One region of the Aquabacterium olei genome, then DNA from elsewhere that is predicted to be linked to it. Evidence: predicted binding sites of a transcription regulator. Region 1 holds the regulator's gene; the other holds the start of a gene.
The links. The regulator FNR, encoded in region 1, switches genes on or off when oxygen is low (the NO sensors DNR and NnrR bind a similar motif). The targets are predictions, from matches to a motif close to TTGATNNNNATCAA.
Positions count from the first base shown of each region.

Region 2: a site for FNR is predicted at 6,072-6,085, ahead of DEH84_RS14585 (DUF3149 domain-containing protein). Genes of this name have one in related genera too.

Region 1 covers NZ_CP029210.1:1,454,140-1,469,927, reverse strand. Annotated here, with positions in the region: gene DEH84_RS06575 (UDP-2,3-diacylglucosamine diphosphatase) at 1-139, shown strand, start outside; gene clpA (ATP-dependent Clp protease ATP-binding subunit ClpA) at 217-2,538, opposite strand; gene clpS (ATP-dependent Clp protease adapter ClpS) at 2,535-2,888, opposite strand; gene DEH84_RS06560 (cold-shock protein) at 3,232-3,525, shown strand; gene icd (NADP-dependent isocitrate dehydrogenase) at 3,642-4,895, opposite strand; gene DEH84_RS06550 (sulfite exporter TauE/SafE family protein) at 5,041-5,868, opposite strand; gene hemN (oxygen-independent coproporphyrinogen III oxidase) at 5,893-7,302, opposite strand; gene fnr (fumarate/nitrate reduction transcriptional regulator Fnr) at 7,509-8,225, shown strand; gene DEH84_RS06535 (hypothetical protein) at 8,303-8,593, opposite strand; gene DEH84_RS06530 (nitrogen fixation protein FixH) at 8,687-8,950, opposite strand; gene ccoG (cytochrome c oxidase accessory protein CcoG) at 8,974-10,449, opposite strand; gene ccoP (cytochrome-c oxidase, cbb3-type subunit III) at 10,588-11,523, opposite strand; gene DEH84_RS06515 (cbb3-type cytochrome oxidase subunit 3) at 11,538-11,675, opposite strand; gene ccoO (cytochrome-c oxidase, cbb3-type subunit II) at 11,688-12,320, opposite strand; gene ccoN (cytochrome-c oxidase, cbb3-type subunit I) at 12,337-13,773, opposite strand; gene ccoS (cbb3-type cytochrome oxidase assembly protein CcoS) at 13,822-13,998, opposite strand; gene DEH84_RS06495 (heavy metal translocating P-type ATPase) at 14,006-15,788, opposite strand, start outside.
Region 2 covers NZ_CP029210.1:3,248,356-3,264,143, forward strand. Annotated here, with positions in the region: gene DEH84_RS14560 (GGDEF domain-containing protein) at 1-730, opposite strand, end outside; gene DEH84_RS14565 (CheR family methyltransferase) at 913-1,752, shown strand; gene cheD (chemoreceptor glutamine deamidase CheD) at 1,849-2,481, shown strand; gene DEH84_RS14575 (protein-glutamate methylesterase/protein-glutamine glutaminase) at 2,500-3,636, shown strand; gene DEH84_RS14580 (patatin-like phospholipase family protein) at 3,655-5,907, opposite strand; gene DEH84_RS14585 (DUF3149 domain-containing protein) at 6,157-6,324, shown strand; gene groL (chaperonin GroEL) at 6,598-8,238, opposite strand; gene DEH84_RS14595 (co-chaperone GroES) at 8,293-8,583, opposite strand; gene DEH84_RS14600 (CysB family HTH-type transcriptional regulator) at 8,874-9,815, opposite strand; gene DEH84_RS14605 (sulfate/molybdate ABC transporter ATP-binding protein) at 9,846-10,919, opposite strand; gene cysW (sulfate ABC transporter permease subunit CysW) at 10,916-11,791, opposite strand; gene cysT (sulfate ABC transporter permease subunit CysT) at 11,805-12,647, opposite strand; gene DEH84_RS14620 (sulfate ABC transporter substrate-binding protein) at 12,678-13,703, opposite strand; gene DEH84_RS14625 (YeeE/YedE family protein) at 13,891-14,322, shown strand; gene DEH84_RS14630 (DUF6691 family protein) at 14,337-14,810, shown strand; gene DEH84_RS14635 (O-acetylhomoserine aminocarboxypropyltransferase/cysteine synthase family protein) at 14,829-15,788, opposite strand, start outside.

The DNA.
Region 1 (15,788 bases):
CCCCTTCGGCGGACTGCAAGACGGCATGGCCCGCTGGCGACACGTCACGATGGACTGGGACCTCGACCACGGAGCGCCCCGGGCCGAGGTGCTTCGACTCACTGCCGAGGGCTTCTCCCGGCACCCCGTGACAGCCTGACACCCTCGCTCTGAAGCAAAGCCCAGAACGACAACGCGGCCCGGAGGCCGCGTTGTGCTTTCAGCGCCTAACCGGGATCACTCGGCTGTGGCCGCCTCGGGCTTGGTCTTGTCGCTCTTTTTGTTCGGCTGAATGTCGAGCTTGACCTCAGGCTCACCCTTGTCGTTGTCGACCACATCCACCGTCAGGCGCCCGCCGTCGACGAGGCTGCCGAACAGCAGTTCGTCGGCCAGTGCACGACGAATCGTGTCCTGGATCAGCCGCTGCATCGGACGCGCGCCCATCAGCGGGTCGAAACCGCGCTTGGCCAGGTGGCGACGCAGCGCATCGGTGAACGTGACCTCGACCTTCTTCTCGGCCAGCTGGCCTTCCAGCTGCAGCAGGAACTTGTCGACCACGCGCAGGATGACCTCCTCATCCAGCGGCTTGAAGCCCACGATGGCGTCCAGGCGGTTGCGGAACTCCGGCGTGAAGGTGCGCTTGATGTCGCCCATCTCGTCACCCATCTCACGCTGTGTGGTGAAGCCGATGGTGGACTTCTGCAGCGTCTCCGCGCCCGCGTTGGTCGTCATGATGATCAGCACGTTGCGGAAGTCAGCCTTGCGACCGTTGTTGTCCGTCAGCGTGCCGTGGTCCATGACCTGCAGCAGGATGTTGAAAACGTCCGGGTGGGCCTTCTCGATCTCGTCAAGCAGCAGCACCGCATGCGGCTTCTTCGACACCGCCTCGGTCAGCAGGCCACCCTGGTCGAACCCGACGTAGCCCGGAGGCGCCCCGATCAGACGGCTCACCGCATGGCGCTCCATGTACTCCGACATGTCGAAGCGCATCAGCTCAATGCCCAGGATGTAAGCCAGCTGCTTGGCGACCTCCGTCTTGCCGACGCCGGTCGGGCCGCTGAACAGGAAGGCACCGATGGGTTTGTCAGGCTTGCCCAGCCCGGAGCGGGCCATCTTGATGGCCGCCGAAAGGGCATCGATGGCCGCGTCCTGACCGAACACCACGCTCTTCAGATCGCGGTCGAGCGTCTTGAGCTTCGAGCGATCGTCGTTCGACACGCTGGTGCTCGGGATGCGGGCGATCTTCGCAACGATCTCCTCCACCTCGGCACGCGTGATGGTCTTCTTCTGACGGCTCTTGGGCAGCACGCGTTGCGCAGCCCCCGCCTCATCGATGACGTCGATCGCCTTGTCAGGCAGATGCCGGTCGTTGATGAACTTGGCAGACAGCTCGGCAGCGGCCTGGAGGGCTCCCAGCGCGTACTTCACGCTGTGATGCTCTTCGAAGCGCGACTTCAGGCCCTTGAGGATCTCAATGGTCTGCTCGACCGACGGCTCCACCACCTCGACCTTCTGGAAACGGCGCGACAAGGCCGCATCCTTCTCGAAGATACCCCGGAACTCGGTGAAGGTGGTCGCGCCGATGCACTTCAGCTGCCCCGAGCTCAATGCCGGCTTCAGCAGATTGCTCGCGTCCAGCGTGCCACCCGACGCCGCGCCAGCCCCGATGAGGGTATGGATCTCGTCGATGAACAGAATGGCGCCCGCCTGCTCCTTGAGCTGCTTGATCACGGCCTTGAGTCGCTGCTCGAAATCACCGCGGTACTTCGTGCCAGCGAGCAACGCGCCCATGTCGAGGGCAAACACCTCGGCATCGGCCAGCACTTCTGGCACATCGTTCTGGGTGATGCGCCAGGCGAGGCCCTCCGCGATCGCGGTCTTGCCCACACCGGCCTCACCCACCAACAGCGGATTGTTCTTGCGGCGACGGCACAAAACCTGGATCACGCGCTCGACCTCGGACTCGCGCCCGATGAGCGGATCGATCTTGCCTTCGCGGGCCAGCTGGTTGAGGTTCTGGGTGTACTGCTCCAGCGGAGAAGCCTTGCCCTCACCCTCGTCCTTCTCGGCGTCGACCTGGGACGGCTCGGCACCGCTCGACTTCGCTGCCTCGGGCGGATCGGCCTTGCGGATGCCATGCGCAATGAAGTTCACCACGTCGAGACGCGTGACGCCCTGCTGATGCAGGTAATACACGGCGTGGCTGTCCTTCTCCCCGAAGATCGCCACCAGCACGTTCGCCCCGGTGACCTCCTTCTTGCCGCTGCCAGATGACTGGACGTGCATGATCGCGCGCTGGATGACACGCTGGAATCCGAGCGTGGGCTGGGTGTCGACCTCGTCGGTGCCCCCCACGGTCGGCGTGTTGTCCCGGACGAACTGGTCCAGGTTCTTGCGCAGCTCATCCAGATTGGCGGCGCAGGCTTTCAACACCTCGGAAGCAGAGGGGTTGTCGATCAGGGCGAGCAGCAGATGCTCCACGGTGATGAACTCGTGGCGCTGCTGCCGAGCCTCGACGAAGGCCATGTGCAGACTCACTTCCAACTCTTGCGCAATCATGCGGTCTCCAGGATGCACTGCAAGGGATGCCCGGCTTGACGGGCGGCGGCAAGAACGAGTTCGACCTTGGTGGCCGCGACGTCCTTGGTGTAGACGCCGCACACACCACGACCCTCGTGGTGGATTTTGAGCATGATCTGGGTTGCGGTCTCGATGTCGTGACGGAAGTGTTCCTGCAACACGAAGACAACAAACTCCATGGGGGTGAAATCGTCATTCAGCATGACGACCTGAAACAGTCGGGGCGGTTCGAGCGCGAGTTCTTCCTTCTCGGCCACAGCCGCACCCTGCCCGTCCTCTGCGGGCCCTTCCGGCTTGGCCATCAGGATCGGGTGTAACGGATTGGTCATGAAAAAGATTCTACGGGAGCCCCTCACCTCATGCCATGTCATCTTGGGGTGTCCGACCCGGGTTCAAGGGCAGGAAATTCGCAACCCTCACCGTGCTTTTTATTCTTTCCCGCACGAGCCCCGGCAATGTCCACGGGAATACCCCGCCGTCCACTACGGCCATGTGACCTGACTCGAAGCGCGCAACACCGGAGGACCATCCAAACTGCAGAAGTTTCAAGCAGTTACGTACACAAGAATCACGAAACATACCGATCGGCAATTCGGACAGCACCCCTTTGTGGCGCTTGACACGGGCGCTGACACCCCCAGAAAATGAGAACAAATTAACAGGAGGGGCAGTATGGCCACAGGCACTGTCAAGTGGTTCAATGACGCCAAAGGTTTCGGCTTCATCGAACCGGATCAAGGGGGCGGCGACGTGTTCGCCCATTTCTCGTCCATCCAGATGGACGGCTTTCGCACCCTCAAGCAGGGCTCCAAGGTCAGGTACGACCTGGTGGCCGGGCCGAAGGGAATGATGGCGCAGAACATCCAGCCCATGGATGGCGCGACCGCGGGTGACCTCACGGCAGACGCCCTGAGTGACCTGCATTTCCGCGAGCACGCGTCGGCGGGCAGGAGCCTGCCGCACTGACCCTGCTCCCACGGCAGCCCATGCCGCCATGAAGAAAGCCCGCACAAGCGGGCTTTCTTGTTTCAACGCGCCAGCTGGCGCCTTGATGAACGGCACCCGATGGTGCCGAACCAGACTTACATCGACTCGATCATCACCTGACCGAAGCCCGAGCAGGAAACCTGCGTGGCACCGTCCATCAGGCGAGCAAAGTCGTACGTGACCTTCTTGCTCTGGATGGCCTTGTTCATCGAGCTGATGATCAGGTCAGCGGCTTCGAACCAGCCCATGTGGCGCAGCATCATTTCTGCCGACAGGATCTCGGAACCGGGGTTCACGTAGTCCTTGCCAGCGTACTTCGGTGCCGTCCCGTGGGTGGCTTCGAACATCGCCACGCTGTCGGAGAGGTTCGCCCCCGGGGCAATGCCAATGCCGCCGACCTGGGCAGCCAGGGCGTCAGAGATGTAGTCGCCGTTCAGGTTCAGCGTGGCGATCACGCTGTACTCGGCCGGGCGCAGCAGGATCTGCTGCAGGAAGGCGTCGGCGATGGCGTCCTTGATGACGATGTCCTTGCCCGTCCGCGGGTTCTTGAACTTGCACCACGGGCCGCCGTCAATCAGTTCTGCGCCGAACTCGCTTTGTGCCAGCGCGTACGACCAGTCACGGAAGCCACCTTCGGTGAACTTCATGATGTTGCCCTTGTGCACGATCGTCACGCTGGGCTTGTCGTTGTCGATGGCGTACTGGATGGCCTTGCGCATCAGGCGCTCGGTGCCTTCCTTCGACACGGGCTTGATGCCGATGCCCGAGGTTTCCGGGAAGCGGATCTTCTTGACGCCGAACTCGGTCTGCAGGAAGTTGATCAGCTTCTTGGCCTTGTCGCTCTGCGCTTCGAATTCGATGCCGGCGTAGATGTCTTCCGAGTTCTCACGGAAGATCACCATGTCGATCTTTTCCGGCTCCTTCACGGGCGAAGGCACGCCCTTGAAGTAGGTCACCGGGCGCAGGCAGACGTACAGATCCAGTTCCTGGCGCAGGGCCACGTTCAGCGAGCGGATGCCACCACCGACCGGGGTCGTGAGCGGGCCCTTGATCGACACGACATAGTCCTTCAGGACCTGCAGCGTCTCTTCCGGCAGCCACACGTCGGGACCGTACACGCGGGTCGACTTCTCGCCGGCGTAGATCTCCATCCAGTGGATCTGACGCTGACCGCCGTAGGCTTTCGCGACCGCGGCATCGACCACCTTGATCATCACCGGCGTGATGTCGAAGCCGGTGCCATCGCCCTCGATGTAAGGAATGATCGGGTTGTTGGGAACATTGAGCGAGAAGTCCGGGTTGACCGTGATCTTCTGCCCACCTTCGGGCACCTTGATGTGCTGGTACATGTCGTGGTCTCCGCGTTTGGCGTGTCCGAGAAAAACATTGCCATGGATGTCGGCAAGGCGGAACGATTCTACGCCACCGGACAGTCAAATCTTATATAGGACTGACCAGATGGACAGCGGTCTGCCCAGGTGTTGGAATGACGTGTCAGGCGCACCAGGCACGCCATTGCGCCACCAGGTGATGCGACAGTCCCCATGCCGCCATCGCCGCGAGCAGCAAGCCCGATGCCCGGAGCGCCCAGCGCGGATCGATTGGTGCGCCATCAGCACCCGCGTTGGCACTGCTTGCGGCCGCCGCCGTGCCGTCGCGCTGCAGCCAGAGCACGGGCGCCGCGCCGGCCGGCGCGAGCCCGCCCACGCCGCTCGGTGATTGCGCGCTCTGCGCACGCCCCGTGAAGCGGCGGCGCAGCCATGCGAGCAAAGCCGGGGCAAACCAGACCCCTGCGGAACTGGCCACCGCGAACGACAGCATCACCAGGGAACCACCCCACGCGGACGGCGCCAGGACCGCCACCATCAGCGCGCCATACAACAGTCCGCAAGGCATCAGCGCCCACAGCATCCCGGCCAGCAGCACGGCTGCGCGCCGTGCGCTCGGCCGGCCGTCGCCAAGAGCCCCGGACGATGCGAACCGCCTGCGCAGACGGTGATAGAGGTCGATGCCGAACCGGTCGAGCCACGCCGGCACACGCCCCTTCCAGAGCAGCCAGAGGCCGAACAGCACCGCACCGAACTGGGCCATGACCCAGAACGGCTGAAGGATCGCAATTTCGCGCCCCCAGGATGCGACAAGCCCCGCGGAGGCGGCAGCCACGCCGCCCAGCAACGCGTAACCCAGGGCCCGGCCGACGAGTGCCAAACCGGGCAGCCCCTTCGGAAACGCGGCAGCACAGGGCGCGCCGCACATCACGGCACAGTGAGGCAGCCCGCCCAGTCCCATCAGGAAGGCGGAGATCAAGAGGCCAGACAGCATGTCGGCCCCTTCACGCAAGACGGGTCAGATGATTCGGGAGAATCGCTCGACCGCCTTGTCCATCTGCAGATGGCGGTCAAACACCATCGCGATCGCTCGCACGAAATACCAGCCGAGCGCCGTGACACGGACACCGTCGAACTCCACTTGCACCAACCCCGACTCCACGAGCGGTTCCAGCAGGCGCATCTCAGCCTCGAAGTATTGCCGGAAATCGACCAGGTAGGCGAGTTCAATGGATTCGAAGTCCACCCGGCCCTGGCACATGATGGCCATGATGACCGCACGCCTCACCAGGTCATCGCGCGAGAGCGTGAGGCCTCTCACGGTGGGCAATTCACCGCGGCGCAGCGCGTCGTAATACTCGGGCAGCGACTTGGCGTTCTGCATGTAGTGCGGTCCGACGCGGCCAATGGCAGAGACGCCCAGACCGATCACATCACAGTCGGGGTGGGTGCTGTAGCCCTGGAAGTTGCGGTGCAGGCGCCCCTGGCGACGGGCCACCGCCAGGCTGTCATCGTGCAGCGCAAAGTGGTCCATGCCGATGTAGTCGTAGCCCGCCGCACCAAAGCGGTCGATGGCCGAGGCGAGCATCCCGACCTTGTCGGCGCCCGCCGGCAGCGCAGCTGCGTCGATGCGACGTTGCGGCTTGAAGCGTTGCGGCAGGTGTGCGTAGGCATACACGGCCACACGGTCCGGACGGAGCCCGATCACCTGGTCCAGCGTGTGTGCAAAGCGCTCGGGCGTCTGCTTGGGCAGACCGTAGATCAGATCCATGTTGATGGAATCGAATCCCTCGGCGCGGGCCGCTTTCATCAGCTCGGCCACCATTTCATAGGGCTGGACCCGGTGGATGGCCTGCTGAACCAGCGGATCGAAGTCCTGAACACCAAGGCTCAAGCGGTTGAAACCCATGGCCGCCAGGCGCTTGAGTCGCGCGGCATCCACGGTGCGAGGGTCGACTTCGATGGCGTACTCGCCGCCCGGCACGAAACGGAAGGCGTCCTGCAGCATGGTGAGCAGGCCTTCCAGCTCGTCATCGCTGAGGAAGGTGGGGCTGCCGCCACCCAGGTGCAACTGCGACACGGCCTGACCGCGGCCAATCTGGTTGATCACCAATTGAACCTCGGAGCGAAGCGCTTCCAGGTACTCGGTGGCCCGACCATGGTGGCGCGTGATCACTTTGTTGCAGGCGCAGTAGTAGCAGACCGACTCGCAGAACGGGATGTGGACATACAGCGACAGCGGCACGGCACCGCCCGCCATGGCCCCCGCCCCTTCGCTGCGCTGGACGAGCGCCTGGCGGTGCTGGGTCGGCCCGAAGGCCTCCACAAACCGATCGGCCGTCGGGTACGAGGTGTAGCGTGGTCCGGACACGTCAAGTCGAGTCAGCACCTCGCTCGAGATGATGGGGGCGGGTTGAATGGTTATCATGGCCTGGTCGCTCATATACGGAGTCTGTGCCAAACTGGCAGTGCTGCGGGTTGATCTGCCTCAACCTCGAGTCCGGGGATCGGGCAACAATCAGGAAGACCTTGAGGTTCCTCATGTTGAATAACACCATCCCCGTCCTGGACCAGAGCAACACCGACGCATGCCGCTCTTCGAGCAAGGGCTCCACCAACGGTTCGTCGTGTGCAATGAAATACGAAGCATTCAAAGTTGCCTGCTCCAGCTGCAATCTGCGTGAGCTGTGCCTCCCTGTGGGGCTCAGCCAGCCGCAGCTGAGCCATCTGGACTCGCTCGTGGCCACGCGCAAGACCGTCAAGCGGGGCGACGCGTTGTTCCACACGGGCGATGCCTTCCGATCGGTCTATGCGGTGCGCACCGGCTTTTTCAAGACCCGCATCTCCTCCGAGGATGGGCGCGATCAGGTCACCGGCTTCCAGATGGCCGGCGAGTTGCTGGGCCTGGACGGTATCAGCACCGACCGCCATGCCTGTGACGCCATTGCGCTGGAAGATTCTCAGGTCTGCGTGATCCCGTATGCGCAGCTGGAAGACCTGTCGCGCGAGTTCTCGGATCTGCAGCACCAGTTCCACAAGATCATGAGCCGCGAAATCGTGCGTGACCACGGCGTCATGCTGCTGCTGGGCAGCATGCGCGCCGAAGAGCGGCTGGCCGCCTTCCTGCTCAACCTGACGCAGCGCCTGCATGCGCGTGGTTTTTCAGCCTCGGCGCTGGTGCTCCGCATGACGCGGGAAGAGATTGGCAGCTACTTGGGCCTCAAGCTCGAAACCGTGAGCCGCACGTTCTCGAAGTTTCAGGACGAAGGCCTGCTTGAGGTCAAGCAGCGCGACATCCGCATCACCGACGAAGCAGGCCTGCGCGCACTGGTCAACAGCGTGCGGTGCTGATTCCGCATCCCTGATGTGCCTTTGAATAAACCCGCCGCTGGCGGGTTTTTACTTTCGGCGGGGCGAAGCAGCAGAAGTCAGGGACGCGCTGCAGCGTGCCCATGGCGAGACCGCCGAACGCGCCGCTCGATCCGTCTGGCCCCGACCTCGTCATGGCGCATCAGCCAGTGCGACGCCGCCGTAGCCAGGGCAATCAAGGCCCAGAAGGCGAGGAACGTCAGGCTGTAGACGGTGTCGGCATCCGGATACCAGCTGCCGATCTGCAGCATGCCGGGATCCACCCAGGCAAACACCAGCATCTCCAGCAGCCCGGCGACCAAGAACGCGGGCCAGAGGATCTGGGCAGCGTGCAAGCTACGCTGTGTCATGCGGCACTCCTCTCACAGGAATAGGGACACGACCTGATGTTCCGCCAGTCGGGCGGGCTTGCCTGCGGGATTTACCCGCAGGCGGGGGCGCACTCAGCGCTCCGCGGGCTGGGTGCTGCCTTCAGCCGCATGGTTGCGCGCCTTCACCGCGGGCAACTCGTTCGTGGAAGACACCTGGCCTTTGGATGTGTCCAGCACCGGATCCACGTTCTTGACGGCGATGCCGACCGTGAACAAGGAGGCCACGACGACGGCCAGCGGCCCGCCGATCACCATCCACACGATCGGAAGCTTCCACCAGGGGGGCTGGGACACCGGCGCCGAAGGCTGCTCGGAGGCAAGGGCTTGTTCAGACATGAGGGTTCTCCGTGAAGGCCCGCTCAGCGCGGGACCATGAAAGTGGTTCGCTCGCGGATGTCGACCTGCGGGCGGTCACCGTGCCGCAACTGCTCGACCAGCAAGGTCATGCTGTTTGCACCGGTGCCCATCCGGGCGGCCACTTCGGGCGGCACGCGCACGGCAACGGGCACCCAGCGGGCCTCTGCGGGGCCGAGGACGATGTTCTCGCCCCCTTCGACCCGTGCAGCGGTCAGCTGCTCCACACCGATCCGGTAACGCTGCACCTGCTCGCTGGCATTCATCAACTGCACGCGGTAGACGTTCTCCACATAGCCATCATCCACCACCCGGGCCAGAGCCCCGCGGTCGCGGACGATGTCGACCCTGAAGAGAGGTCGGCTATAGATGCTGTACATGAACGCCGCAATCACCGCGAAGAGGATGGCGGTATAGATCAGCACACGGGGGCGCGCCACACGCGCCCACATCTGCGCACGACCCCAACCGTTGTCCATGGAGTTTTCGGTGGCGTAGCGGATCAGGCCACGCGGCGTACCCATCTTGTCCATGACCGAGTCACACACGTCGATGCAGGCGGCACAACCGATGCACTCGTATTGCAGGCCCTTGCGGATGTCGATGCCGGTCGGGCACACCTGGACGCACAGGGTGCAGTCGATGCAATCACCCTTCCCTGCCGCCTTCGCGTCGGTCTTGCGGGAGCGCGATCCACGCGGCTCGCCACGCTTCTCGTCGTAGCTGATGATCAGCGTATCGCGGTCGAACATCGCGCTCTGGAAGCGCGCATACGGGCACATGTACTTGCAGACCTGCTCGCGCATGTAGCCGGCGTTGCCATAGGTGGCAAAGCCGTAAAACAGGATCCAGAAGGATTCCCAGGGGCCGAGACCGAAGCTGATCACGGCCTGGGCCAGTTCACGGATGGGCGTGAAGTAGCCGACGAAGGTGTAGCCCGTCCAGAGCGACACCGTGATCCAGGCAACCTGCTTGCCGGTCTTGCGCAAGACCTTCTGGATGGACCAGGGTGCCTTGTCGAGCTTCATGCGGCGCGTGCGATCGCCTTCGATCTTGCGCTCGATCCACATGAAGATCTCGGTATAGACCGATTGGGGGCACGCGTAACCGCACCACAGCCGACCGGCTACCGCCGTGAACAGAAACAGCCCGTATGCCGAAATCATCAGCAGGGCTGTCAGGTAGATCAGGTCCTGCGGGTAGAGAACCAGATTGAAGAGGTAGAAGCGCCGCGTGCCCAGGTCGAACAGGACCGCCTGGCGATCATTCCACATCAACCAGGGCGTGCCGTAGAAGACGATCTGCGTCACCCACACGAGCACCCAGCGCCAGCGGCTGAACCAACCGGACACCTCGCGCGCGTAGATCTTCTCGGTCTTCTTGTACAGCGACACCGTTTCTTCGCGCCGCTGCTGAGACGCTGCGGGCTGGATGGGGATGACGCGCTTGGTGTCTGCGGAGGGACTGGCTGGCTCTGACATGGCTTGCAGAAATGACTGACGGCGGGGAGGCCGGATACCCCAAAGGGTATCACGATCCATCCTCCGCCGTTCTTTGCTTTCGGATCCAGCTTGACGCGTGTCAAGCTTTGCCGGGCGCAGGGCCCGGCCTGTCACAGGTCACTTGGCCGACGCGGTCTTGACCGGATGAGACTGGGCCCACACGTAGGACGCCACGATCTTGATCTGGTCTTCCGACAGACGCGGGCTCTGGGCCGGCATCACGTTGACCTTGCCGTTGTTGACGATGTGCTGGATGGCCTCTTCGCCCCAGCCATGCAGCCAGACCTTGTCGGTCAGGTTCGGCGCGCCGATGGCCTGGTTGCCCTTGCCGTCCGCACCGTGGCAGGCTGCGCAGGCTGCCTTGAACTTCGCCTTGCCGAGTTCAGCCAGGATCGAGTTGTGGCCCGAACCGGACAGGCTCAGCACGTAGTTCGCCACCTGACGGACTTCGTCCGGGGTGCCGACAGCGGCAGCCATCGGAGGCATCTGGCCACGACGACCCAGCGTGATGGTCTCGATGATCTTCTCGGGCGAGCCGCCGTGCAGCCAGTCACCGTCGGTCAAGTTGGGGAAGCTTTTGGCACCCTTGGCGTCCGAGCCGTGGCAGGCTGCGCAGTTGTTCAGGAACAGACGCTCGCCGATGGCCTGAGCCTGCGGGTCGCGTGCCAGGTCTTCGACCGAGGCGTTCTTGAACTTGGCGAAGATCTTGTCCTGCTCGACCTTGGCCTTGACCATCTCGGCTTCGAGCTGGCCCGTGGAAGACCAGTTCAGCTTGCCGGGGTTGGCACCCAGACCCGGGTACAGCACGAGGTAGCCGATGGCGAAGATCAGCGTGAAGATGAACAGGAACAGCCACCAGCGAGGCAGCGGGTTGTTCAGTTCGCGCAGGTCACCGTCCCACACGTGGCCGGTCGTCTTGTCGACATTACCCTGTGCATCGTAGACAACCTTGTGCTTGGCCGCGCCGATCAGGACGAACGCGCAATACACCAGGCCGAACACCACGATGGCCGTGACATACCACGCCCATCCATTCGAAATGAAGTCGCTCATGTCTGAGCCTCCAGTCAATCTTCTGCGAGAGGCAGCTGGGCTGCCTCTTCAAACTGAGCCTTGTTGCTGCGCGCGTAGGCCCAGACAACGATGCCCACGAAAACGCACAGGCATGCCACCGTGAAGAGGCTTCTCACATCGATGATGTCCATGTGCGCTGCTCCTTACTTGACGGCGGTGCCGAGGACCTGCAGGTACGCGATCACGGCTTCCAGCTCGGTCTTGCCCTTGACCTCCTCGTCGGCGGCCTTGATCTCTGCGTCGGTGTACGGGACACCGACCTTGCGCAGGGCCTCCATGCGGGGCGCCACGGCAGGACCGTCCTGCAGCTTGCTTTCGGCAAGCCACGGGTAAGCCGGCATGTTGGACTCGGGCACCACATCACGCGGGTTGATCAAGTGGGCACGATGCCACTCGTCCGAGTACTTGCCGCCCACGCGGTGCAGGTCGGGACCGGTCCGCTTGGAACCCCACTGGAAGGGGTGGTCGTACACGAACTCGCCGGCCATCGAGTAATGGCCATAACGCAGGGTCTCGGCGCGGAAGGGGCGAACCATCTGCGAGTGGCAGCCGTAGCAGCCTTCACGCAGGTAGACGTCGCGACCGGCCAGCTGGAGCGCGGTGTAGGGCTTCAGGCCTTCCACGGGTTGGGTCGTGCTGTGCTGGAAGAACAGCGGCACGATTTCGACCAGGGCGCCGAAGGCCACGACGACCAGCGTGAGCACGATCATCAGGAAGTTGCTGGTCTCGATCCTCTCGTGGGAGAAGAGCGCAGGCTTGTGGTTGTGATCAGCCATGTTGTTCTCCTTGTTATCAGGCGTGAGCCGGCTGAGCCTGGGCCGAGATCGGCGCATCCACGGCGCGACCAGCCAGGGCAGTCATCACGGTGTTCCACAGCATCAGGATCATGCCGCCCAGGTAGAGCAGGCCGCCCGCGACGCGGATCACGTAGAACGGATAGGTTGCCTTCACGCTTTCGACGAAGGAGTACACCAGGGTGCCGTCCGGGTTCACAGCGCGCCACATCAGGCCCTGCATCACACCGGCAATCCACATCGCAGCGATGTAGAGCACGATGCCGATGGTGGCAGCCCAGAAGTGCAGCGAGATGGCTTGCACCGAGTACATCGTGGTGCGGCCGAACATGCGCGGGATCAGGTAGTACAGCGAGCCCATCGAGATCAGACCCACCCAGCCCAGGGCGCCCGAGTGCACGTGGCCGACCGTCCAGTCGGTGTAGTGCGACAGCGAGTTCACGGTCTTGATGGACATCATCGGACCTTCGAAGGTCGACATGCCGTAGAACGACAGGGCCACGATCAGGAACTTCAGGATCGCGTCGTCGCGCAGCTTGTACCAGGCACCCGACAGGGTCATGATGCCGTTGATCATGCCGCCCCAGGAGGGAGCCAGCAGGATCAGCGAGAACACCATGCCGACGGACTGGGTCCAGTCAGGCAGCGCGGTGTAGTGCAGGTGGTGAGGACCCGCCCACATGTAGGTGAAGATCAGGGCCCAGAAGTGCACGATCGACAGGCGATACGAGTACACGGGCATGCCGGCCTGCTTGGGGATGTAGTAGTACATCATGCCCAGGAAGCCTGCCGTCAGGAAGAAGCCCACGGCATTGTGGCCGTACCACCATTGCACCATGGCGTCCTGAACACCGGCGTACACCGAGTAGGACTTGGTCAGGCTGACGGGGATTTCAGCGCTGTTGACAATGTGCAGCAGGGCCACGGCGATGATGAAGGCGCCGTAGAACCAGTTGGCCACGTAGATGTGGCGAACCTTGCGCATCCCGATGGTGCCGAAGAAGACGACAGCGTAAGCCACCCAGACCAGGGTGATCAGGATGTCGATCGGCCATTCCAGCTCGGCGTATTCCTTGCCGCTGGTGTAGCCCAGGGGCAGCGAGATGGCCGCCAGCAGGATCACCAGTTGCCAACCCCAGAACGTGAAAGCGGCCAGAGGGCCTGCGAAGAGGCGCGTCTGGCACGTTCTTTGCACAACGTGGTAGGACGTTGCGAACAGGGCACAGCCACCGAACGCAAAAATCACCGCATTGGTGTGCAGGGGTCGCAGTCGACCGTAGGAAAGCCAGGGGATCCCGAAATTGAGTTCCGGCCAGGCCAGCTGGGACGCAATGAGGACGCCGACGGCCATACCGACGACGCCCCATAGGACGGCCGCTATGGCGAACTGCCGGACAACCGTGTCGTTGTACGTGGCAGAGTGGGTGGATGCCATCTCTTCTTCTCCTAAGTTACAGCGCGAATTGTGAGGGCAAACCCCCGCCTAAATTTGATGACGCTCAACGTTATCCTCGACTTTTTGAGACTCATCAGACAGGATGCGAATGCCTTCCTGCTCGATGTCTTCAAACTGTCCTGAGTGGACCGCCCATCCCAGGATGGCCAGGATGGCGAGCACCAGCAGGACCGAAACGGGCAACAGGACGTAGAGGATTTCCATGGCGTGATCAGGCTGAAGGGCGGGAGCCCGCCGGATGGGCGCCGAGTCTAAGCGCGTTGAGCACCACGAACAGCGAACTCAGCGCCATGCCGAGGCCCGCCAGCCACGGGGGCAGCAGGCCCATCAGGGCCAGCGGAATGCATGTGAAATTGTAGGCAGCGGCCCACAACAGGTTCTGCCGGACGATGCGCATGGCACGTCGCGCCACGGTCACCGCAGCGGGCACACCCAGCAGCCGCCCCCCCAGCACGATGAAGTCGGCCTGAGACTGGGCCAACGCAGCCCCCTGGTCCAGGGCCACCGACACATCGGCCTTGGCGAGCACGGGGGCGTCGTTGATGCCATCGCCGACCACGGCCACGCGGTGCCCCGCGGCCTGCGCCTGGCGGATCTCTTCGAGTTTGTCTTCGGGCGTGGCCTGGGAGCGGGCCGCCAGGGGCTCGGCACCGGTCGACAGATGGCGGGCTGCAGCGACCACACGCTCGTGCTGGTCGCCGGAAAGCAAAGCCGATTCGCACCCGAGTTGCTGCAATTGTTGCAAGGCGGGGGCCGCCTCGGTGCGGAAGACCTCGTCGAAGACGAAGCCCAGTGCCTCGTCCTGGACGCCCTGGCCCTGGGCATCGAGCGGGGCGATCCACACACGGGCCGCGGACGACACAGGGTCGGGACCCAGCACCCAGGCACCAGAGCCCAGGCGCCAGACGCGGCCTGTGGGATCGCGCCCTTGAACCCCCTTGCCCGCCTCTTCGTGCAAGTCCTGCCAACTGCGTGTGTGCACGGGCTGCCAGGCCTGGACCGCGGCCACGAGGGACCGCGACAGCGGGTGCTGCGAACAGGCGGCCAGGGCAGCGGCGCGCGCAAGCGGCTCGGCGAAGACGGCGGTGCGCCATTCATCGTGACGCCGCCCCTGCCATTCAAGGGCGACCAGACTCAGCTCGCCCTCGGTGAGTGTGCCGGTCTTGTCGAAGTAGACGCGAGACACGGCAGACAAGGCTTCGATCGCGTCCAGCCTGCGAACAAGAACGCCGCGGCGCGCCAGCGCGCCAGCCGCAGAAAGCAGCGCCGCCGGCGCGGCCAGGGACAGGGCACAGGGGCATGTGACGACCAGCACGGAAACCGCCACCCACACTGCGCGCGAGGGGTCAATCCACTGCCAGGCGAGTGCGCCAGCGCCCGCCAGAAAAAGCACCATCCACAGAAAGGGACCGGCCATGCGGTCGGCGGTGCGCATCCAGCCCGGCTTTTCGGTCAACGCCTGTTGAACGAGTGAGACGATCTGCTGATAGCGTGTGTCCGGGCCCAGGCGCTCGACACGCATCCACACCGGGGCGCCGAGGTTCATGCTGCCCGCGACCACCACCTGCCCCGCCACCCGCGGCACGGCGCGCGATTCGCCAGTCAGCAGCGACTCGTCAACCTCCGTGCGACCATCGAGGATCTGCCCGTCCGCCGGGAAGGACTGCCCCACGGCGATCCGCAGGCAGTCGCCGTGCTGCAGCGCAGACAGGGCCACGGATTCGGTCTGGCACGCAGTCCAGTCCGGCGGGGCCGCAGCCGGGTCGGCCGACACGCCAACGGCCCGGTCGACCGCTTCCGGCAGGCGCAGGCACAGCGCCTCCAGGGACTGCGTCACCCGCTCACGCGCGCGCATTTCCAGCCAGCGCCCGGCCAGCAGGAAGGTGACGAACATGGTCAGGGAGTCGAAATAGGCATCGGGCCCGAAGACGTCCTGCGCCCCGAAAGTGACGCCGGTGCTGACAATGAAGGCGGCCGCCATGCCGATCGCGACC
Region 2 (15,788 bases), 1.8 Mb from region 1:
TGAACAACAGGCCTTTTTCCTCGGCGCTCACCACCGTCAGGGGCGGCATATCGAGGCAGGTACGGTTGCGGCCCTCGGTCTTGGCGCGGTAAAGCTGCTGGTCGGCGCGCTCGGACCACAGCACCGCTGAGGAGCGGACCCACTGCGGCGCAAACGCCCCGCCGATGCTGACGGTGACGGACAGCTGCTGGCCGCCGATGACGGCGACGGGGCAGACCTGCACCCGCTTGCGGATGCGTTCGGCGACGGTCTGACCGAACGCCGGCGGGCAGTTGGGCAGGATGATCGCGAACTCTTCACCGCCCAGCCGCGCCACAAGGTCCATCGGGCGCACACAGTCCTGCAGGCACGCAGCCACGGACTGGATCACCATGTCACCGGCGGCATGCCCGTGGCAGTCGTTGACCTTCTTGAAGTGGTCGATGTCGGCGATGAGCAGCAAGGCCGGTTCGCCAACGCGCGCGACGCGGTCGATCTCACGGGCGATCGCGGCCTCGAACTGCCGGCGGTTGGCCAGCCCCGTGAGGGCATCGCGGCTCGACAGATCACACAGTCCGTCGATGACGGCCTGCATCCATTCGGCCGAACCGGGCAGCAACCCGGCAGGTGGCACCCATCCGGCCTGGCTCAGCAAGCTGAGCGCCATCTCCAGGCGCAGTTCGGCCACACCCTCGGCGAGGGGCACGGCAACAGGTGTTTCGAGATCCAGGGTGGCGATGGCAGACCCCATGAGGCTGGTAAAGCTGGGTTCCAGTCTAGCAGTTGCACCATGCGCAAGCCGTTGAATAAGCGCCCTTTCCTGTGCGAGCTTGCACGTTTCATGGGGTATGCGACCAAGGCAAGCTCAAGGATCGCCACATCCCGGCCGATAAACCTAGGCGGCCGTTTGCCGTCGCCAACCGTCTGCCTGTCATGCAACCCATTGCGCCTGACCTGTCCCCCGCTCTCAATGACCGGGAGTTCGAGTTCCACCCCCGGGACTTCGCCCGGGTGCGGGCGCTGATCTACGAACGGGCCGGCATCAGCCTGCACGAAGGCAAGCAGGCGATGGTCTACAGCCGGCTGTCGCGCCGGCTGCGCGAAACCGGCCACCAGTCGTTCGAGAGCTACCTGCGGTGGCTGGAAAGCCACACCGGCAGCGAGTGGCAGGAGTTCGTGAACTGCCTCACGACCAACCTGACCAGCTTCTTCCGCGAGGAGCACCACTTCCATGCACTGGCCGAGTGGCTCAAGGCCCGCGGCTCGACGCCCACGCGCATCTGGTGCTGCGCCGCCTCGACGGGCGAGGAACCCTATTCGCTGGCCATGACCGTGGCCGAGTCGCTGGGCCTGCACGCGCCGGTGAAGATCCTGTGCAGCGACATCGACACCAATGTGCTGACCACCGCCTCGCGTGCGGTGTACACGGCCGACGCCCGTGGCCTGAGCCCGCAGCGGCTGCGCAACTTCTTTCTGCGCGGCAAGGGCGCCAACGAAGGCAGCATCCGCGTCAAGCCGGAACTGGCTCGCATGGTGGAGTTCCGGCCTTTCAACCTGATGCAGACGAGCTGGCAGCTCGGCGAGCCCTTCGACATCGTGTTCTGCCGCAACGTGATGATCTACTTCGATGGCCCGACCCAGCGCAAGGTGCTTGAGCGCATCCACGGCGTGATGAAGCCGAAGGGCCTGCTGTTCGTGGGTCACTCGGAAAACTTCACCGATTCCCGCGACCTCTTCCACTTGCGCGGCAAGACGGTCTATGACAGGGTCTGACGGACAGGCTGGAGACAAGGACAAGCGATGATCAGCACCACCCCGATGGGCGCACGCCCCGGCACCCCGCCGCCAGCCCGACTGCAGCAGAGTCCGATGGGACAACGCAGCGACCGGCTGGACCGGCTGAAGGCCCGCATCCCGAAGCCGGGCGAGGCCTCGTTCTTCTTCTACGACGCGCACTTCAAGGCCGAGGCGGTCAAGATCCTGCCCGGTGAGTACTTCGTGTACGACGAGGACCTGCTGATCATGACGACGCTGGGGTCGTGCATCGCCGTGTGCCTGTGGGACCGGCAGGCCAAGGTCGGCGGCATGAACCACTTCATGCTGCCCGACAACGGTGGCGGGGCCAGCGACTCGGGCCGCTATGGCTCGTTCGCGATGGAACTGCTGATCAACGAGATGATGAAGAAGGGCGCGTCGCGGATGACGATGGAAGCCAAGGTGTTCGGCGGCGGCGCCGTGATCACCGGCATGAACACCATCAACGTCGGCGAGCGCAACACGGCCTTCGTGATGGACTACCTCAAGACCGAACGCATTCCGGTGGTCTCGAAGGACGTGCTCGACATCTACCCGCGCAAGGTGTGCTTCCTGCCTTTCAGCGGCAAGGCCATGGTGAAACGCCTGGCGCCGAGCAACCCCGAGGCCATCATCCAGCAGGAGCGCCTGGCTGCGCAGAAGGTCACGCCTGTGGCCAGCAACGGCGGCTCCATCGACCTTTTCTGAGCCCACGGAGACAAGAACATGGCCAAGATCCGCGTGGTGGTGGTGGACGATTCCGCCCTGGTCCGCAGCATGCTGACCGAGATCATCAACCGTCAGCCCGACATGACCTGCATCGGCGCGGCCAGCGACCCCTTCGTCGCGCGCGAGATGATCCGCAACCTCAATCCGGACGTGATCACGCTGGACGTCGAAATGCCGCGCATGGATGGCATCGACTTCCTGTCCAAGCTGATGCGTCTGCGTCCGATGCCGGTCGTGATGGTGTCGACGCTGACCGAGCGCGGCGCCGAGGTGACCCTCAAGGCACTGGAGCTGGGCGCGATCGACTTCGTCGCCAAACCGAAGATCGGTGTGGCCGATGGCCTGCGGCAGCTCGCCGACGACATCACGGACAAGGTCCGCATCGCGGCCAAGGCCCGCATCAGCCGACTGCCCCCCACCACGGCCGCCGCCGCAGCGGCAGCGGCGCACCCGGCCCATACGCCGAGCGCGGAGCACCGCGCCGCCAACGCGCCGCGACCGGCCGCGTCCACCGGCTCGCCGCTGGGCAGGCTGTCGACCGAGAAGATCCTCTTCATCGGCGCATCCACGGGGGGCACCGAGGCCACCAAGGAAGTGCTGACCTCGCTGCCAGCCGACTTCCCGGCCGTGATGATCACGCAGCACATGCCGCCGGGCTTCACCCGCAGCTATGCCGCGCGGCTCGATGGCCTGTGCCGCATCCGCGTCAAGGAAGCGACCGATGGTGAGCGCGTGCTGCCCGGTCATGCCTACATCGCGCCGGGCGGTCTGCACCTCAGCGTCGAGCGCTCGGGCGCCAACTACATCGCACGCGTGCAGGATGGCGAGCCGGTGAACCGGCACAAGCCCAGCGTCGAGGTGCTGTTCAAGTCGGCGGCCCGCGTGGCCGGGCCCAACGCCATCGGCGTGATGCTGACCGGCATGGGTGCCGACGGCGCCCGCGCCATGCGCGAGATGCGCGACGCCGGCGCCTACTGCCTGGCGCAGGACGAGGCGAGCTGCGTGGTGTTCGGCATGCCGCGCGAGGCCATTGCGGCCGGCGCCGTGCAGGATGTGATGCCGCTCGTGAAGATCGGCCCGCACCTGGTGGAGCACCTGCGCGCCACGGTGGGCCACGCGCTCAGCCGCGTCTGAGCCTCGGCCTGGCTTCGGTCAAGGCCGGCCCACGAACACCATCAAGGTGGGCCCGACGGCCGGGCTGTGCAGCACCGCCGCATAGACCGGCCCCACCACCGTATCCCGGCCGAGGTACAGGCTGGCGCCGATGCGCTTGCGGCCCTGCCAGAACTGCTCGGGCCGATCCCACGCATTGCCAGCCTCGACACTGGTGCCTGCAAACAGCCCGCGCGTGAAGCCAGGCCCCGGCAGCCGTACCTGGTACACCGCGCGCACCAGCCCCACCTGCTGGCCACTGACCTGGTAGGTGCCATAGCCCGAGAGCTGCTGGAAGCCACCCAGGCCGTAGCGGGGCGCCAGCGGCATCACGCCGTCGGACAGGCCGAGGCGGCCGCCCAGGTTCAGGGTGTGGTCGCCCCATGACTGCACCCACTGGCCTTGCGCATGCAGGTGCCGCACGAAACCGTCCTCGCCCGGTTGGCCATCGCGCTGGCGGCTGTGGGCCCACGTCGCTGCCGCCTCGATGCGCCAGCCGCGGGTCGGAAAGAAGGCATGGTCGAGCTGGTCGAACACCGCGCGCAGACGCAGGCCCTGCTCGCGCCAGCGCGCCACGCCATCGGGCAACAGGCTGCGCAGCAACCCACCGTCGGCCGCCAGCGTCACCCGGTCACGCCGCACCTCGTCGACCAGCCCCAGGCGAATCTCGCCCAGTTCGCGCCAGTTGGCCCCAATGTCGAGGTGGACGGCCGTGCGGGCGCGGTCCACCCGCGCCGAGACGTCGCGGTCCGGATCGGCATAGAAATCCACCCGCTCGCGCTGGTGCGTGCCCTGCACGGCCACGAAGCCGCTGAGCCCGTCCGGCAGACGCCAGTCCATCGGCCGGTACCACTCGCTGCTCAGGCCCGGCGCCGAGCCGATGCGCACGGCGTTGCGCCATTCGCTGCCGTGCGCATCCAGCCAGTGCCGGTTGTGCACGAGCTTGAGGTTGAAGGCGCTGCGACCGCGGTTGTCGGCCACGAAGTCGACGCCCATCTGCAGGTAGTTCGGCCCCCAGGGCTTGTCTTCCAGGTCGAAGACCAGGCCCTCGCGCCCGGATTCATCGCGCACCAGCCGGTAGTCGGTGCGCAGGTAGTCACCCGAGGCGGCCAACACCGTGGTGTCGCGCTCGGCCTTGGCGAGCTCGAACACCTGACCGGGCTGCGTGGCCAGGATGTCGGAGCGATTGGCCGGCTTGGTGCGCTCCGTGCCTTCGAAACGCACGAACTGCAGCGGCACGGGCGGCGCGATGCGCTGCTGGCGCGCCGCCAGCCACGCCGCATAGTCCGACTCGCTCACTTTCAGATCCTGCATGCGCAGCACCAGCGCCTCGGCCTGCAGTTCCCCCAACAGCATGAACTCGCGGGCGCGCTCGAAGTCAGCCGAGGTGAGGCCGTCCAGCTTGGGCGCGATCAGCACGTCGTCCGGGCCCAGCGTGCGCAGGCTGGCCTGCACGTTCTGCTCGGTCAGGATGTTGATCATCTGCGCCGTCACACCCGTGAACGACGACAGCGTGTCGCGCGGGCCCAGCGGCGTGCCGATGTTGACGACGATGAGGCGCTGGGCGCCCATGGCACGCGCCACGTCGACCGGGGTGTTGTTGACCAGGCCGCCATCGCCCAGGATGCGACCATCGACCTCGACGGGCGCGAAGATGCCCGGCACGGACATGCTCGAACGCAATGCCGTGGCCAGATCACCCTGGCGCAGGATCACGGGCTGCCCGGTCTCCATGTCGGTGGCCACCGCGCGGAAGGGCGTGGGCAACTGGTCGAAATCCTGCGTGAGCCGCGCCGGCAGCGTCAGGCGACGCAGACGCGACTCCAACCCGCGGCTGGACACCGAGCCGATCGGCGCCTTGATGCCGTCCATGCCGATGCCCACCTCGACCACCGGCGAGACCTCGAAGTCCTGCTCCTTGCGGCGCTGGTTCAGGTTCTGCCGATCGACGCGCGAGGCAAACACCGTGTTCCAGTCGAGCGCGCGCACCTCGGCCTCGACGGTGCGGGCGTCCATGCCGCTGGCGTAGAGCCCACCGACGATGGCGCCCATCGACGTGCCCGCAATGACATCGACCGGGATGCGCTCACGCTCGAGCACCTTGAGCACGCCCACGTGGGCCAGCCCGCGCGCACCGCCGCCAGACAGCACCAGGCCGATGCGTGGGCGCGGTGCCACCATGTCGGTGGAAGCCGGCAGCACGGCGGGCGCCGGCGACGCCGCGAGGGCCGACGCCGTCAGCGCCGAGGCCATGCCCACCCACAGTCCGCCGCACAGGACGGCGGCACATCCCCCTACCCGCCTGGGTATCGCATGCAAGAAACGGGCGCAGAAACGGCCATGAACCAACTCGATCATGCAAGAGATTGTGCCGCGTCAAATCCCCCGGCAGGGCACGCCGGAGGGCGGTCGGCCGCTTGACCTAAATCAGAGCCGCGCGACCCGATCAGCGGTCTGATAGCACCTGAGGACACCAACAGCACTGCTGATAAGGAGAAAGCGATGCAAGCCTGGGTTGATTTTTTCACCACCGACTACGGCCTGATGAGTGCTGCAGTGATCGCTTTCATGTTCGTCATGCTGGGCTACATCGCCTGGTATGTCGCCAAGCATGTGCGTGAAGACACCGAGCGGCACGACCGCCTGGTGAGAGAAGCTCGGGGCGGCTGAGGGGCCGACCCGTGCGAGCCGGCTGAGGGGCCGGCTTGTGGGTCAGGACAGCTGAGGGGCTGGCCTGACCTCACGGAAGAGCTGAGGGGCTCGACCGTGGAAGCAGGACCGGTCTCGAGAACCGGCTTGGGGGGATGTGCACGAGAGGGGTGCACAGCCATCTGCGAGGGCCGCACCATGTGCGGCCCTTTTTTTTCGGCCGTGCGTCGCCCATGAAAAAGGCCACCTCCGAAGAGGTGGCCTTTGACTGAGGCTGTGAAGCGCCTGGCTGGATTACATGTCCATGCCCATGCCGCCCATGCCGCCAGGCATGCCGCCGGCTGCCGGAGCGTCATCCTTCGGGGCTTCGGCGACCATGCACTCGGTGGTCAGCATCAGCGAAGCGACCGAAGCGGCGTTCTGCAGCGCGGTGCGGGTGACCTTCGTGGGATCCAGGATGCCCATTTCGATCATGTCGCCGTAGGTGTCGTTGGCGGCGTTGAAGCCGTGGTTGCCCGAACCGCTCAGCACGGCGTTGACGACCACAGAGGGCTCGCCACCGGCGTTCGACACGATTTCACGCAGCGGGGCTTCGATGGCCTTCAGCACCAGCTTGATGCCAGCGTCCTGATCGGGGTTGTCACCCTTGATCTCGCCAGCAGCCTGCTTGGCGCGCAGCAGGGCCACGCCACCACCGGCCACGATGCCTTCTTCCACGGCAGCGCGGGTGGCGTGCAGGGCGTCTTCCACGCGGGCCTTCTTTTCCTTCATCTCGACTTCGGTGGCAGCACCGACCTTGATGACGGCGACACCGCCGGCCAGCTTGGCCACGCGCTCTTGCAGCTTCTCGCGGTCGTAGTCGCTGGTGGCTTCTTCGATCTGGATGCGGATCTGCTTGACGCGGGCTTCGATGTCGGCAGCGGCACCGGCGCCATCGATGATGGTGGTGTTTTCCTTGCCCACTTCGACGCGCTTGGCCTGGCCCAGGTCAGCCAGGGTCACCTTCTCGAGCGACAGGCCGACTTCTTCAGCGATCACCTTGCCACCGGTCAGGATGGCGATGTCTTCCAGCATGGCCTTGCGGCGGTCGCCGAAGCCAGGAGCCTTCACGGCCACGACCTTCAGGATGCCGCGGATGGTGTTGACCACCAGGGTGGCCAGGGCTTCGCCGTCGACTTCTTCAGCGATGATCAGCAGCGGACGGCCGGCCTTGGCAACTTGCTCCAGCGTGGGCAGCAGGTCACGGATGTTCGAGATCTTCTTGTCGAACAGCAGGACAAACGGGTTGTCCAGGATGGCCGACTGCTTCTCGGGGTTGTTGATGAAGTACGGCGACAGGTAGCCGCGGTCGAACTGCATGCCTTCGACGACGTCCAGCTCGTTGTTCAGCGACTTGCCGTCTTCGACGGTGATGACGCCTTCCTTGCCGACCTTGTCCATGGCTTCAGCGATGATGCCGCCGACGTCGGCGTCGCTGTTGGCCGAGATCGTGCCGACCTGGGCGATTTCCTTGGACGTGGTGGTGGCCTTCGAAGCCTTCTTCAGCTCGGCGACCAGGGCTTGCACAGCCTTGTCGATGCCGCGCTTCAGGTCCATCGGGTTCATGCCGGCGGCCACGTACTTCATGCCTTCGCGCACGATGGCCTGGGCCAGCACGGTGGCGGTGGTGGTGCCGTCACCGGCGTTGTCCGAGGTCTTGGAAGCGACTTCCTTGACCATCTGGGCGCCCATGTTCTGGAGCTTGTCCTTCAGCTCGATTTCCTTGGCGACCGACACACCGTCCTTGGTGACGGTGGGGGCGCCGAACGAGCGCTCGAGCACCACGTTGCGGCCCTTGGGGCCCAGGGTGACCTTGACCGCGTTGGCCAGGATGTTCACGCCTTCAACCATGCGGGCGCGGGCTTCGCCGCCAAAGATGACGTCTTTTGCTGCCATGTGAAATCTCCGTAATCAGTGTGATGGGGGTGGGATGCCTGTGGCGGTGGTCGCTTACTGAGCGACGACGGCGAACAGGTCTTCTTCGCGCATGACCAGCAGCTCTTCGCCGTCGACCTTGACGGTCTGGCCCGAGTACTTGCCGAACAGGACGCGGTCACCCACTTGCACGTTCAGGGCAACGAATTCGCCCTTGTCATTGCGCTTGCCCGGGCCGACGGCCAGCACTTCGCCCTGGTCGGGCTTCTCGGCGGCGTTGTCAGGGATGATGATGCCCAGGGCGGTCTTGGTTTCTTGTTCCAGACGCTTGACGATCACGCGATCGTGCAGGGGACGCAGCTTCATGGTTTCTCCAGTCTCTTGAGACATCGGTTGGGACAATGCGGCTCTGAGCGGTTCGCCGCTGCAGAGCCTGTTTTTGCATCATGCGGAAAACCGCATGCCGCCACCGGCGCCCAGTGTCGTCCAGACGACGCTGTTAGCACTCAAGGGTAGCGAGTGCTAATGATTATAGGGACGGCGCATGACATTTCAAGAGGGCCCGAAGCCCCTCCCGGGGCGGGGTCATCGGAGGCGGCAGCTCACGCCCGGGCCAGCGGCAACAAAAAGCCGACCCGGGCTTCGCCCACTGCACATCACGCCGCCGTCAGTTCGGTGGCCTGGCGCACGGCCTGCTCGACCACCTCGCGGGTCAGCGGCGGCGCAAAGGTCTCGATGAAGGCATAGGCGTAGCCACGCAGGAAGGCGCCCTTGCGGAAGGCCAGCCGGGTCATGTTGACCTCGAACAGGTGGCCGGCATCGATGGCCCGCAGGTTGCGATCCCGGTCGGCGTCGTAGGCGATGGAGGCCACGATGCCCACCCCCATGCCGAGCTCGACATAGGTCTTGATCACGTCGGCGTCCATGGCGGACAGCACGATGCTGGGCTTGATGCCCGCACGGGCAAAGGCTTCGTCGATGTGCGAACGGCCCGTGTAGCCCTCGTCGTACGTCACCATCGGGTAGCGCGACAGACGCTCGAGCGTCAGCGGCTGGCCATCGAACAGCGGGTGGTCGGGCGGGGCCACCACGGTGTGGGTCCAGCGGTAGCACGGCAGCGTGATGAGCTGCTCGTACTGTGTCAGCGCCTCGGTCGCGATGCCGATGTCGGCCTCGCCGCTGATCAGCATCTGCGCGATCTGACGCGGCGAGCCCTGGTGCAGGCTGAGCGTGACCTGCGGGAACAGCTGGCGGAAATCCTTGACTGCCGATGGCAGTGCGTAGCGCGCCTGCGAGTGGGTGGCGGCCAGCGACAAGGGGCCCGCGTCATGCGAGGCGAAGTCACGCGAGACCTGGCGCAGGTTCTCGGCATCGAGCAGCAGCCGCTCGATGATGGGCAGCAAGCTGGTGCCCGGCTCGGTCAGCCCCGTCAGCCGCTTGCCGGCCCGCATGAACAGCGTGACCCCGAGCTCGTCTTCCAGTTCGCGGATCTGCCGGCTCACGCCGGGCTGGGAGGTGTGCAGTGCCGCCGCCACCTCGGTGAGGTTGAAGCCGCGGCGCACCGCCTCGCGCACCGAACGCAGTTGCTGGAAATTCATTGTTCTTCTCCCTTGCCGTGTCGGCCGCTGTCAGATGACCACGTGCTCGTCCGACACCGTGGGCTCGCCGTCCTCACCGAAGCGGCGCACGCGGCGCGGCTTCAGGTAGGCACGCTCACCCGCGCGCAGCACGCCGCTGTCGCGCAGCGCGGCGTACTCGTCCCGGCTGAGTTCGACCTCGATCTCGCCCGAAGCGCCGCTGCCCTCGTCAGGCCGGAAAGCCAGGCGGGTGTTGGGGCCCACCGTCAGCACGTCGATCAGCGTGGCGGCCACGGCGCCCTCCTCCGCGCGCGCCAGCACCTGGATCTCGTGGGGGCGGACATAGCTCACGGCCGGCGGCGTCGTGGTCTGGCCCGGCTTGTGGTCCCGGCCATGGAACAGGTTCACATCGCCCAGGAACTGCAGCACGAAGGGCGTGGCCGGGTGGTCGTACACCTCGTCCGGCGGGCCCACCTGTTCGATGCGGCCCTGGTTCATCACCACGATGCGGTCGGCCACTTCCATGGCCTCTTCCTGGTCGTGCGTGACGAACACGCTGGTGATGTGCATCTCGTCGTGCAGGCGGCGCAGCCAGCGGCGCAGTTCCTTGCGCACCTTGGCATCGAGCGCGCCGAAGGGCTCGTCGAGCAGCAGCACCTTGGGCTCGACCGCCAGCGCACGGGCCAGCGCAATGCGCTGCCGCTGGCCACCCGAGAGCTGGTGCGGGTAGCGGTCGGCGATCCAGTCGAGCTGCACCAGCTTGAGCAGTTCCATCACCTTGCTGCGGATGGCTTCTTCCGAGGGCCGCGTGGCACGCGGGCGCACACGCAAGCCGAAGGCCACGTTCTCGAAGATGGTCATGTGGCCGAACAGCGCGTAGTGCTGGAACACGAAACCGACCTGGCGTTCGCGCACGGCGACGTGGGTGGCATCTTCGCCGTTGAACAGCACCGAGCCGCTGTCGGGCGTTTCCAGCCCGGCGATGATGCGCAGCAGCGAGGTCTTGCCCGAGCCCGACGGGCCCAGCAGCGCAACCAGTTCGCCGGAGGGAATGTCCAGGCTCAGGTTGTCACACACGGTGACGTTGCCAAAGCGTTTGACGAGGTTTCTGACTTCAATGCTCATGCTGCGGCTCCGGTGTCCTGCGCCTGGGCGGCCTGCTGGCGCACCCGACGTTCGACCAGGTATTTGAGGACCAGTGTGACCAGCGCCAGGCCCGCAAGCAGCGAGGCCACGGCGAACGAGGCGGCGAACTGGTATTCGTTGTAGAGGATCTCGATGTGCAGGGGCAGCGTGTTGGTCTGCCCTCGGATGTGGCCCGACACGACCGACACCGCGCCGAACTCGCCCATGGCGCGAGCGTTGCAGAGGATGACGCCGTACAGCAGGGCCCACTTCACGTTGGGCAGCGTGACCTTCCAGAAGGTCTGCAGGCCGGAGGCGCCCAGCACGCGGGCGGCCTCTTCCTGCTCCTGACCCTGGGCCTGCATCAGCGGGATCAGTTCACGCGCCACGAAGGGAAAGGTCACGAAGATGGTGGCCAGCACGATGCCGGGCACCGCGAAGATCACCTTCAGGTCGTTGTCCTGCAGCCATTCACCGAACCAGCCCTGCAGGCCGAACACCAGCACGTAGATCAGGCCGGCGATCACCGGGCTGACCGAGAACGGCAGGTCGATCAATGTCAGCAGCACGCTCTTGCCACGGAAGTCGAACTTCGCGATGGCCCAGGCGGCCGACACACCGAACACCAGGTTCAGCGGCACCGAGATGGCCGCGGCGATGAGCGTGAGCTTCATCGCCGAGACGGCGTCGGCCTCGGTGATGGACGCCACATAGACGTCCCAGCCCTTTTTGAAGGCCTCGAAGAACACCGAGACCAGCGGCAGGAACAGGAACAGCGACAGGAAGATCAGTGCCACGCTGATCAGCGTCCAACGCACCCAGGCGGGCTCGCGGGTGGCCTGGGCCAGGCGGGGGGGGGCAATCGAACTCATGATGCGAGGCCTTTCACTTGCCCTGACGCGCACGCGCCCAGGCCTGCAGCCCGTTGATGGCGAGCAGCATCAGGAAGGACATCACCAGCATGACGACCGCGATCGCGGTGGCCCCGGCGTAGTCGTACTGCTCGAGCTTGGTGATGATGAGCAGCGGCGTGATCTCGGACACCATGGGCATGTTGCCGGCGATGAAGATGATGGAGCCGTACTCGCCCAGCGCGCGGGCAAAGGCCAGCGCAAAGCCGGTCAGCAGCGCGGGCATGAGCGTCGGGAAGATGACCTGGGCGAAGGTCTGCCAGCGGCTGGCGCCCAGCGTGGCGGCGGCTTCTTCGAGTTCGCTGGCCAGGTCTTCCAGGATGGGCTGCACCGTGCGCACCACAAAGGGCAGGCCGATGAAGGTCATGGCCACGAAGACACCGATGGGCGTGAACGCCACCTTCACGCCCAGTGGTTCAAGGTGCTTGCCGATCCAGCCGTTGGCGGCGTACAGGCCCGTCAGCGTGATGCCAGCCACGGCGGTAGGCAGCGCAAACGGCAGGTCGACCAGGGCATCGACGATGCGGCGTCCGAAGAAGTCATAGCGCACCAGCACCCAGGCCACGAGCAGCCCGAACACGCCATTGACGATGGCCGCCAGCAGCGACGCACCGAACGTGAGCTTGTAGGACGCCACCACGCGGGGCGAGGCCACCGCATCGACGAACTGGGGCCAGGTCAGGTCCATCGTGCGCAGGAACGCCGCCGACAGCGGGATCAGCACGATCAGGCACAGGTAGAACAGCGTCAGGCCCAGCGACAGGTCGAAGCCGGGCAAGACACTGCGCCTGCGCAGCAGGGTCTTGGAAAAGATCATGGGATGAGCCAGGTACTGCGGGGGGCCGGATCAGCGACCGGCGCGGCCGGCGGCGATGATCTGGTCGTAGGTGGCACCGTCGTTGAAGTGCTCGGCCTGCGCCCTCTTCCAGCCGCCGAACACCTCGTCGACGGTGAAGGTCGGGATCTGCAGGAAGGCGGCCTTGTACTGCGCCAGCACCTTGTCCGAGCGTGGACGCATGTTGTGCTTGGCGGCAATCGCCTGGCCTTCATCCGACCACAGGTACTTCAGATAGGCCTCGGCCTGCTTGCGCGTGCCCTTCTTGTCGACCACCTTGTCAACCACGCTGACCGGGTTCTCGGCCAGGATGGTGTGCTTGGGGTAGACCACCTGGTAGTCGCCACCGAACTCGCTGCGGATCAGCGGCACTTCGCTTTCGAAGGTCACCAGGGCATCGCCGATCTGGCGCTGCGCAAAGGTGGTGGTGGCGGCACGGCCACCGCCGTCGAACACCGGCACGTTGGCGAACAGACGCTGCACCAGGTCACGCGCCTGCTTCGGGTTGCCGCCCGACTTGATCACCGAGCCCCAGGCAGCCAGGTAGGTGTAGCGGCCGTTGCCCGAGGTCTTGGGATTGGGGATGACGACCGAGACGCCCGGCTTGACCAGGTCGGCCCAGTCCTTGATCTGCTTGGGGTTGCCCTTGCGCACCAGGATCACGGTGACCGAGGTGGTCGGTGCGCTGTTGTTGGGCAGGCGCTTGGCCCAGTCGGCCGGCACCAGGCCACCGCGCTCGGCCAGGATGTCGATGTCGTTGGCCTGGTTCATGGTGATCACATCGGCGGCCAGACCGGCCACGACCGAGCCGGCCTGCTTGCTGGAGCCGCCATGCGACTGGTTGAGCGTCAGCGTTTCACCGGTGGTCTGCTTCCAATGGCGGGCAAAGGCGGCGTTGTAGTCCTTGTAGAACTCGCGGGTGACGTCGTAGCTCACGTTGAGCAGGGTGACGTCGGCGTGGGCCGTGCTCAGGGCGGTGACGCCCACGGCAAGGCCGAGGAGCACACGAGCGAGAAAAGGCTTCTGAGAAAAACGCATGACGGAGTCCCTTCTGGATGCAAGTGGCGAATGTTAGGGACCGCATGATCGGCAGAGAAGGACAGTTTTGGCAACTTCATATGCAGAAACCGCATAACAAGCAAGGACGGTGAACACCCGGCCAGTTGTGCCGGTTTTCCTCGTCTCATATACTGGTGGGGGTATTAAACGAATCCAGGATCGCCTCATGTCCTCCTCCCTTTTTCCTTTGCTCGGCGGCCTGCTGATCGGCGGCGCCTCGGTGTTGCTGCTGGTGGGGTTGGGTCGCATCGCCGGCATCAGTGGCATCACTTTCGGCCTGCTGGAGCGCGCCAACTGGCAGGCCGGCCCCGGATGGCGTCTGGCGTTTGTGGCCGGGCTGGTCGGCGCGGGATGGCTGTGGCAGCAGGGCACGGGAGCGCCACTGGCACCCGCGCGCGAGATGCACCTTCCCCTGCTGGTGATCAGCGGGCTGCTGGTGGGCTGGGGCACGTCACTGGGCAGCGGCTGCACCAGCGGGCACGGGGTGTGCGGCCTGGGGCGGCTGTCGCTGCGCTCGCTGGCGGCCGTGCTGACCTTCATGGGCACGGGGGCCGTGACGGTGTTCGTGATGCGCCACGTGGTTGGCGCCGGCTATTGAAGGGAGATCACCTCATGTCTGCACACACTGCATCCGATCGCAACGCCGTCTGCATGATGGACCGTTGCCGCACCCGCGCGGGCATCGGCATCGCCCTCCTGGCCGGCCTCGTGTTCGGAGCGGGCCTGATCCTGTCGGGCATGACCGATCCGACCGTGGTGCTCGGCTTCCTCGATGTGGCGGGCGTGTGGAACCCCAGCCTGGCCTTCGTGATGGGCGGGGCTGTGGGCGTGACGCTGGTGGGCTTCCGCCTCGTGGCGCGGCGGCCCGCGCCCTTGTGTGACGTGCAGTTTCACCTGCCGCAGAAGCGGACGCTGGACGCCCGACTGCTGATCGGCGCAGCCCTGTTCGGCGTGGGCTGGGGGCTGTCGGGCTACTGCCCGGGGCCGGCGCTGACCGGCCTGCTGGCAGGCAACGCCGAGGCCGGCATCGTGGTGGCCGCGATGCTGGCCGGGGCCTGGCTGCAGCGCCGGACGAATCGGGGCTGAGCCAGGCTTCGGGGCCGATCAGGCCTGCGCGAGCGCCTGATCCAGGTCGGCAAGCAGGTCGGCAATGTGCTCGATGCCCACGCACAGGCGCACGGTGTCTTCCGTCACACCGGCCCTGGCCAGTTCTTCGGGCGACAGCTGACGGTGGGTGGTCGACGCCGGGTGCGTGGCCAGCGAGCGCACGTCCCCGATGTTCACCAGACGGGTGAAGAGCTTGAGGCCGTCCAGGAACCGGGCGCCCCCCTCACGGCCACCCGGCACACCGAAAGTCAGCAGGCCGGAGGCGCTGCCGCTCAGGTACTTCTTGGCCAGCGCATGCTCGGGGTGGTCTTCCAAGCCTGCGTAGTTGACCCATGCCACGCGCGGATGGTCCTTCAGGAACTGGGCCACCTTCTTGGTGTTCTCGTTGATGCGGTCCATGCGCAGGCTCAGCGTCTCGATGCCCTGCAGGATCAGGAAGGCGTTGAAGGGCGAGATCGCTGCACCGGTGTTGCGCAGCGGCACCACGCGGGCGCGGCCGATGTAGGCCGCCGGGCCCAGGGCTTCGGTGTAGACCACGCCGTGGTAGCTGGGGTCCGGCTCGTTGAGGCGCTTGAAGCGGGCCTTGTGCTGGGCCCACGGGAACTTGCCGGAGTCGACGATGGCGCCGCCCAGGCTGGTGCCATGGCCACCGAGGTACTTGGTGAGCGAGTGCACCACGATGTCGGCGCCGTGCTCGATCGGGCGGCACAGGTAGGGCGACGGCACGGTGTTGTCGACGATCAGCGGCACGCCGTTGCGGTGGGCGATCTCGGCGATCTTTTCCAGGTCGGTCACGTTGCCGGCCGGGTTGCCCAGCGATTCGACAAAGATGGCCTTGGTGCGCTCATCGATCAACGCTTCGAAGCTGGCCGGGTCCCGGTGGTCGGCAAAGCGGGTGGTGATGCCGTACTGCGGCAGGGTGTGGGCCAGCAGGTTGAAGGTGCCGCCATACAGGGC